DNA from 4 places in the Paenibacillus germinis genome. Region 4 is predicted to be linked to each of the others. Evidence: riboswitches for the same ligand, from Rfam matches in the RefSeq annotation. Region 4 holds a riboswitch; each other region holds the start of a gene.

The links. Region 4 has a riboswitch for cyclic di-GMP ahead of GC102_RS39955 (putative motility protein). Riboswitches for the same ligand answer to the same signal wherever they lie in the genome.
Region 1: another riboswitch for cyclic di-GMP. It lies ahead of GC102_RS40355 (transglutaminase-like domain-containing protein); the one in region 4 lies ahead of GC102_RS39955 (putative motility protein).
Region 2: another riboswitch for cyclic di-GMP. It lies ahead of GC102_RS13985 (hypothetical protein); the one in region 4 lies ahead of GC102_RS39955 (putative motility protein).
Region 3: another riboswitch for cyclic di-GMP. It lies ahead of GC102_RS22575 (putative bifunctional diguanylate cyclase/phosphodiesterase); the one in region 4 lies ahead of GC102_RS39955 (putative motility protein).

What each region holds. Positions count from the first base shown of each region.
Region 1 covers NZ_WHOC01000088.1:25,402-27,605, forward strand. Annotated here, with positions in the region: gene GC102_RS40355 (transglutaminase-like domain-containing protein) at 82-888, opposite strand; cyclic di-GMP riboswitch class I at 902-989, opposite strand; gene GC102_RS17630 (class D sortase) at 1,070-1,771, opposite strand; gene spoIIE (stage II sporulation protein E) at 2,064-2,204, opposite strand, start outside.
Region 2 covers NZ_WHOC01000070.1:134,061-136,264, reverse strand. Annotated here, with positions in the region: gene GC102_RS13990 (MDR family MFS transporter) at 1-773, shown strand, start outside; cyclic di-GMP riboswitch class I at 884-978, shown strand; gene GC102_RS13985 (hypothetical protein) at 1,081-1,386, shown strand; gene GC102_RS13980 (exopolyphosphatase) at 1,522-2,204, shown strand, end outside.
Region 3 covers NZ_WHOC01000119.1:56,010-58,213, forward strand. Annotated here, with positions in the region: gene ilvA (threonine ammonia-lyase IlvA) at 1-663, shown strand, start outside; cyclic di-GMP riboswitch class I at 726-814, shown strand; gene GC102_RS22575 (putative bifunctional diguanylate cyclase/phosphodiesterase) at 902-2,204, shown strand, end outside.
Region 4 covers NZ_WHOC01000019.1:520,012-522,215, reverse strand. Annotated here, with positions in the region: gene pyrF (orotidine-5'-phosphate decarboxylase) at 1-415, shown strand, start outside; gene pyrE (orotate phosphoribosyltransferase) at 455-1,096, shown strand; cyclic di-GMP riboswitch class I at 1,184-1,269, shown strand; gene GC102_RS39955 (putative motility protein) at 1,290-1,490, shown strand.

The sequences.
Region 1 (2,204 bases), on a different contig from region 4:
TTGGAATTTAATATTTTTTTTGGTTGGAAAAAGCACAAAAAAACCTGTTCTCAGTTATGAGATCAGGTTTCATCCATTCATTTAATATATTTTCGATATCTTATAATTAGAATCATTTTTTATAATATCTATCGTTTCACCGGCTTGTATATGAACAGCGTCATACGTGGTATCGATCGTTACCCATTCCTGACTTTCCTTTAAGAAGACTTGATTCCACGCATGATAAGTATCTGGCGCATGGTTTTCATATCCCATAACCAGACGGGTTGGAATCCCCTCGCTTCTTGCCATTGCCGCAAAAGTAGCTGAAAAGTCATAACAAATTCCCTTGGACGCTGCGTAGACCATATCCAGATTAGGTACGTAACTATCTGCTGCAGTTTGGGCCTTCTCATAATCATACTGAAAATGTGTCGTGATATAGCCATATATGGCTTTTATTTTGTCGAAATCCGTTTCCTTATTCCCAGCCAATTGCTTAGCCTCCACGACTGCCTTCGATTCATCGTTCCAATCGATCAACGGAATGGACTGCAGAAATACGGTATTCTCGTCTTCCATTTCTAAATCTATTTGTTCTTGCTCAACAACTTTGTATTTATTAGCTCCTATGGACTCTCCAATCAGTACTTTATATGAGCCGTTTCCTAGTTGCAAAGGGTACTGATCTCCTTCTTCAAAGGTGTAGTCATATTTGATATTTTCTCTCATAATTCGTACGAGAACTTTGGTATTCTTAGCGTTTGAATAATTTACCGAGATAATCCCTTTATTCAGAGCATCTTTATCAATCACGGAAGGATTGGAAGCTGCAAATATCCCTTGTGGAGCAAGAGTAAACAGAAACGTTGCAATGATCGCTCGTATAATCGGCCTTTTGAACACAAAAAAATCCCCTTTCGGTAACTGGCTGCCAACTTAGTTCGGCTAAGGAAGGCCCTTTAGTTTTGCGTCTCTAGTTTTCGCTAGATTTGCCTTTATCGGAGGAACGCACCGAATCCCTTATAATTACTATAGTGCAATCTTAACATAGGCTTGTCTCTCTGAATAGACAAAATATTACATGTTATTCCTTAGACTGCACCATGATTCCTTTAATCGCTATACGATGAGTCGGATTTTCCATAGGATGGCAAGTTATTAGCGTAATCTCCCGATCTTTGCCATTGCCCTTCAGCACCCAGACATCCTCTGGGAGGACATACTGTTTGTCCACTACTTTGTAAATATACGTTTTGCTCCCTGTATTCACTTCTATGAAATCCCCTTCGGTGACTTCATCTAATCTATTAAAATTTTTCCCGTAGGTCAGGTTTCGATGACCCGCAATGGCATAGTTACCAACTGCTCCTACTTTGCCTGTTTTGGCAATACTGGCAACGGAAATCTTCAAATTATTCACGGTTGCATCTGTCAGAATAGGGAGCTTCAGATCAATTTTATCGATAGTGAGAACACCTTCTATATTCTTCTGCGGCAAAGTAACTGGCCTCGGCGTCGTTTTCACGGCCAAAGGGCTTGGTTGGCTGCTCGGCTGGCTGCTTGTCGGCAGAGCTTCCGCTACGGGACTGGAAGAAGGCACGACTAACCCCGCATCTGTCTCCTCCTCAATGTCAGAGCCTGTCTGATCCATATCCTGCAGATTTTCCTGCCATTGTTTCAAAATTTTATTCTGCTGATAGCTCTCATAATGATCGTTTAACGTTGGATAGAGAAAAATGATAATCCCAAGAACGATAATTAACAGTGATAGCTTTTTTCTTATCACCAGTGGTACCACCTTTCTCTTGGATCTCATGCACCAATGATAGTCTGACAGTCTTAGGATGCTTTGGCATCATATAAAGCTCTGACAACTTAGAATTTTATTGAAATCACTAGATTTGGAATAATTAGTTAACACACATATTCATAAGTTAAACATGATTTGAATTCTAAGTGCAACTTCGAAGTGAAAATTTTCCAATTTCAAATATGCAGCGTCCGCTATGCACTAAAGGGAATCGCTGCACATAAAAAGCCATAACAGCAAATGAGCTGTTATGGCTTCTATTTCTCCATTAACTAACCGTCTTGGGACGCTCCATTCGCGTAATTCCTGGCCAGCGGAATGTGGCCCACTCGGGCTGCCTCTTCTCGACTCGTGCCACAACGACAGTCATATCATCTTGAATTTCGCCATGATGGTGACGGAAAATCCT
Region 2 (2,204 bases), on a different contig from region 4:
TTGCAGTCGGACCACTTTTGGGGGCCTTTTTCGCTACGATGAACGGTGCGCTGCCTTTTCTCATCACAGGAATCATTTATTTTATTTATGCGGTCACCCTTTACGCACTGCTCATCGCTTTTGGCATCAAGAAAATCGAGGGTGAGAAGAAATCTTCGGTTACCTTTGGTTCTGCTGTGCGAGTGATTCGCAGTGATATGACTTTTCGCTTGTATATCCTTGGTGGCATTATTGGTGCTATCGGATACTCCCAGGTGATGGTAACACTTTCGCAATATTTGGAGCAGAGTTTTGTCGATGGTGTGAAAATGTTTGCGATCTTGATGAGTGTGAATGCGATCGTCGTTATTGCCATGCAGATTCCACTTACACGTTTGGCAGAAAAGTACACGCCGCTTGTTGCAATTGTAATTGGCAACCTAATGTTTGCTCTAGGGGATGTTGGCTTTGCGTTTTCGCACTCGCTGGCATGGCTTATTATTTCGATGAGTATTTTCACGCTTGGCGAGATTCTAAATTACCCCGCTGCTAATATGTTGATTGACAAATTAGCTCCGGAGCATATGCGTGGCACGTATTTTGGCGCTCAAACATTAACGAACATAGGCCACTTTATTGGACCTTGGGTAGGTGGGTTCTTGCTCGTTTCTTATGGTGGAAATACGTTGTACGTTCTTATGGCTGTTCTTACGATTACGGGATCCATTTTCTACTGGAGAGGCTCAATTCGTCAAATGATGTTGAAAAATACGTCGAAAAAAGAAAATTTATGAAAAATATTGCAAAATTAGTTCTTAGGAACTATTCGATTTCAAAACGAGTTCCCGTATCCTTGAGAGAGTAGATATTTATTCTCTTAGCGACTTAGATATTTAGTAAGACATCTCGACAAAGGCAAAGCTGGCGAAAGCCAGTGACGCAAAGCTAAAGGGGCTTCCTTGTCCTGCAAACCGGACTCGCAGCCAGCCAGCCGCCGAACGATTGGGTATCAACATCAGAACCCCTCCGATCGGTTCACTATGGTGGGGTTTTTCTCTGTCATAACAAATTAATGTGAAAATAAAAGGAGGATCCAGCAGCATGCAATCAGAAGGAATACTACAAGAAGAACAAAAAGTGACTTCGCTATGTGGTAATCATGTTGCCCGTTTGGTGCCTTCCTCGGATGGACCAAAGCTCATGATTAATCGGGAAGTATACGCGTTAAATGAAGCTTGTTGGGATGTTGAAATGTTTCATGGGAGAAACAATAGCATCTTGATTTTCTACTGGAAGGGCGAGGTTAAGCTTTCTGTAAAAATGCCGCCGATGCCGCAAATTGAAGCATTTTTGACAAGACTTTATCAATGCTTATCATCCAAATTAAGAACGGTACAGCCTATATAGGCGTACCGTTTTTTTATTTCCAGCTGAAAGGGATTTATAAAGACAAAATGATTGTCACAAATTGACACGAGCTGATATAATGAATGTCGAAGGTTTTAGTAGTGCTTTGGAACTATTATTAGGGGGATACATAGCATGAGATTAATCACACGTTCGGATTTTGATGGCTTAGTATGCGCGATGCTTTTCAAAAAGTTAAACATGGTGGATGAAATGAAATTCGTCCATCCCAAAGATATGCAGGACGGTTTGATCGAGGTTTCGGAAAACGATATTTTGGCCAATGTCCCTTATGTAGCGGGTTGTGGCTTGTGGTTCGATCATCATTCCAGTGAACTTGAGCGGATGGGCGAAAAGGTTGAGTTCAAAGGGGAAACCCGAATCGCGCCAAGTGCGGCACGTGTTGTTTATGATTACTATGGAGGGCGTGAGACCTTCGGAGATATCGATGATATTATGCGCGGGGTGGATAAAGCGGATTCGGCACAGTTCAGCAAAGAAGATATTTTGAATCCAAGTGGATGGGATCTATTATCTTTTATCATGGATGCTCGAACGGGTTTAGGGCGCTATCGCGACTATCGGATTAGTAATTATCAATTGATGGAAGATCTTGTGGAGCACTGTGCAACGATGTCCGTTCATGAGATTATGGAATTGCCGGATGTGAAAGAGCGTGTGGCGCGATATTTTGAATTAGATGCTTTATATCGTGATATGCTTCAAACCTATACGCGGACGGAAGGCAATGTTATTATTACCGATCTTCGTGATGTGGAAACCATCTATCCAGGGAACCGTTTCATGGTGTATGCCCT
Region 3 (2,204 bases), on a different contig from region 4:
GATAGTGTTTCTCCACGAACGCGCATCATCGGTGTTGAGCCAGAAGGAGCGGCAAGCATGACGGAAGCGCTCAAGCAGGGGAAGGTAGTAACCTTATCCACGATCGAGAAGTTCGTAGACGGTGCTGCCGTGAAGCAGGTCGGCGAGCTTACTTTTGACATTTGCAAAGAAAAGCTGGAGGATATCGTAATTGTCCCTTCCGGAAAAGAATGTACAACCATTCTGGAGCTTTACAACAATAACGCGATTGTTATAGAGCCCGCTGGCGCACTCCCGGTTGCAGCACTCGATGCCTATCGGGAGCAGATTCGCGGTAAGAATGTGGTCTGTATCATAAGCGGCGGCAACAATGACATTGACCGTATGCAGCAGATTAAAGAGAGATCGCTCGTGTATGAAGGCTTGAAGCACTACTTTATTCTTAATTTCCCGCAGCGTGCTGGGGCATTGCGCGAATTTCTGGAAGAAGTTTTGGGACCTACAGACGACATAACACGGTTTGAGTATACGAAAAAAAATAACCGGGACGATGCCCCGGCGCTGGTCGGCATTGAACTCAAAAATAAAGATGATTATGAGGGGCTTATTGAGCGCCTATCCCAGAAAGATTATGGCTATATAGAAATAAATAAGGACCCCAAGCTATTTAACTTGCTTATTTAAGGAAAAATAGCCAAACGTGGAATGAATATGATATAGTTAATTAGTCCCATTTATTCCCTTAATATCGTAAAAGGCAAACTTATCGAAAGGTAAGGACGCAAAGCTGCAGATCTAAGGTTGCCCTCGCAACAATGATGGCTGGGCTGCCGACAGGTTGCAGTTTACCTAAACAGGTACACCTACGGCTATTCCGATTTGGAATAGCCGTTTTTTTCATATCAAATAAGGAGGTTCAAGAATGAGAGGCATATTTTCTAATTGGATACAGCATATGAAAGCGCAAACGTTGGTCTATTTGGGCGTGCTGGGCTTCTTTTTGTTGACCGTTAATCTACTTGCTGCTTCTTCTTTCTCCTTTTCGCCTTACGTTTTCATTAGTGTGCTTGTTCAAGCACTAATCTGTCTATTTTTTGCGAAGAGTGTCCGAAAACTGCTTCTTATTAGTAAAGAAGAGGAAGAAAAGAGTAAACAACTAGCCTTTCTGGCCTATCATGATACATTGACGGGATTACCCAATCGCCGATTGTTTAATGACCGATTGGAGCGAGCGCTCCTGCATGCGCAGCGTAATGAACAACTGGCGGCTGTTATGTTCTTGGACATGGACAGATTCAAGGATGTCAACGATTCATTAGGTCATGCCTATGGTGATCGTTTAATTCGCCTTGCAGCAGAACGTTTGCTGGGCTGCCTGCGTGGATCCGATACGGTGTACCGTCAAGGTGGCGACGAGTTTACTATATTACTAGAATCTTTTGCAAAGCCTGAAGATGCAAGAGTTGTAGCTTCCCGAATTCAAATGGCTCTGGAAAAGCCTTTTATCCTTGATGGAATGCCAGTAACCATAACAGCTAGTATAGGGATAGCGCTGTATCCGTTAGACGGTAAGCTGCCTGAGCAGCTTATGGCGTATGCAGATGAAGCGATGTATGCGGCCAAGAACCGGGGACATAACCAGTTCCAATTCTATGCCTCTGACATCGATGCCATGGTGAAGAGCAAAGCTCACATGGAGAAAGAGCTTCGATCGGCCTTAGATAACAATCAATTCGAAATCCTATATCAGCCTCAATATGAAATAACAAACCGGAAATTAATCGGAATGGAAGCGATCATTCATTGGAGCAAGGGGGACGACCTCGCACCTAGCATGGATTGGAAGAAAGCGGCCGAGGAAATGGGGTTCATGATACCCATCGGGAAATGGGCTGTACGAACGGCGTGCAGACAGATGAGAGTCTGGCAGGACGAGGGCTACACACCGCTGAGAATGACCCTATCAGTAACGGCTTCGCAATTTAAAGATGAGCATTTTATGGAGGAAATTGCTGTTGTTTTGAAAGAAACAGGTGTTGATCCTATGTTGGTGGAACTGGACCTTACGGAAAGTATCACATCTTCCAATGTACAAGAGGCTAGCGAGAAATTGATTCTGCTAAAGAAATTCGGTGTTCGTATCGTTATGGATGACTTGTGTACAGGCCTATTTACACGAAGCGGGCTCGAAGGTATGCCGCTCGATAGTGTTAAATTGGATAGCA
Region 4 (2,204 bases):
CGCCTTGGAGGGTGTCGACAAGGGGCAAGTCGTTGGAGCTGCACGTCCGATCGTTATCGGCGTGACGCAATTAACAAGCACCAGTGTACAGGTGCTGAATGACGAGATCGGCCTGACCGGTACGGTTGAGCAGGCCGTCATTCGTTATGCCCGCTTAGCGCATTCTGCGGGGCTTCAGGGTGTTGTCGCGTCACCGCTTGAGGTGACTGCGATTAAGGCGGCGTGCGGTGACGGGTTCGTCACCGTGACGCCAGGCATTCGCCCTGCTGGAGCCGACGTAGGCGACCAGTCGCGAATCATGACGCCGGCTGAAGCGTTCGCGCAGGGGACGGATTACGTCGTGATCGGTCGACCGATCACAGGCGCAGCGGATCCAAGAGCAGCAATTGAAGCGATTATCGATTCAATCGTATAACATGCTTTGTCTAACAACGGAAGGAACGGTGGTAGGAACATGAGTCAACTCGAAACAATTGCGCAGCATATTGCGGCGTCATTATTAGATATAGAAGCGGTAGCACTTCGACCGCAGCAGCCTTTTACATGGACTTCAGGCCTCAAATCACCAATCTATTGTGACAATCGTCTGACGATGTCACACCCGGCAATTCGCGAAGCGATCGCTGACGGCTTCGCAGCTTTGATTCAAGAGAAATTCCCGGATGCAGAGGTTGTTGCTGGTACGGCAACAGCGGGTATTCCTCATGCCGCTTGGGTTGCTCAAAAGCTAGGTCTCCCGATGATCTACATTCGTGATAAAGCCAAAGGACATGGCAAAGAGAACTTGATTGAAGGCACTGTGAAACCAGGACAAAAGGTGATCGTGATTGAAGATCTTATCTCTACGGGTGGCAGTTCTTTGAAAGCAGCTATTGCTGTCAAAGAAGCTGGTGCTGTAGCGTTGGGCGTGCTGGCGATTTTCTCCTATCAGCTAGATAAAGCTACAGAAGCGTTCCAAGCTGCTGATATGCCACTATACACACTTTCCAACTACTCTACACTGCTTGAAGTAGCTCTAGAGAAGGGGAAAATCAAACAAGAAGACATGGAATTGCTTCGTTCTTGGAGATCGAATCCTGCTGCGTTTGGTGTTTAGGACTGTATCTGCTTAAATTGAAATGCGAAGATTGACGAATTGTGTAAGAATATCCTATACTGTATAAGTGCTAGGTACTGCCTAACATCTGCGAAATGGCAAATGACGCGAAAGCGACAGACGCAAAGCTATAGGGGCTACTCGGTTATACCGTATGCTTGCCAGCTACCGAACGATGAGAGGAGGAGTGCTCGTGAATATCAATAGTGTTCTAACTGCGATTAGTGGTGGAGACGCTTTGAAGCAAGCCGTTGGCATTCAGCTTTTAAGCAAAGTAAGTGATATGCAAGCAGCTTCATCTAGTACATTAGTACAGGATTTTGCTAAATCCCAACAGCTGGTTACCGCTTCAGCGACACCGCATTTGGGTGGCAATCTCGACATTTGCATATAAGTTCATAACGGAAGAAGCTCTACCTTTACGAAAAGGAGAGCTTCTTTTTACTTATAAGAATTTATATGTTTTGGGTTAGGGGGTAAAGCAAAGCTTATTCCCTCCTGATGTTTGTTTTCTGATCTGTGGAAGAAATTACAGCGTAGAGCGGACGGGCTTAGATAGAGTAACAACTGCTAGATGCAAATTAAAGTTGCCCAAATTGATGCATGTCTATGTAGTGGTGGTTGTTGATACTTGAGTGGCCCGAGTACTCCGAATGGTGCGATTCCGACTAGAGATTATCCTTGCCCACCGAACTGTTGTACTTTGTGCAACAATCCGGCGGTTTTTTTGGACAAATTGGCTTTTTGTTGTACCGCGTACAACAATTTGGCGGGAATCGCTCAGAAATAGGCGTTATAAGCTCGAATTGTTGTACGAAATACAACAATAGCAGGCTACTCCGGCGTGAGATGGGTGTATTGTTGCACAAAATACAACTTGGACTATCGTGTACTCGGGGATTTTCAATTGGCGGTTACCCAACATGTGGCGGATGCCCAACTGCTAGATGGAAATTAAAGTTGCCCAAATTGATGCATGTCTAAGTAGTGGTGGTTGTTGATACTTGATTGGCCCAAGTACTCCGAATGGTGCGATTCCGACTAGAGATTATCCCTTGCCCGCCGAACTGTTGTACTTGTACAACAATCCGGCGGTTTCTTTGGACAA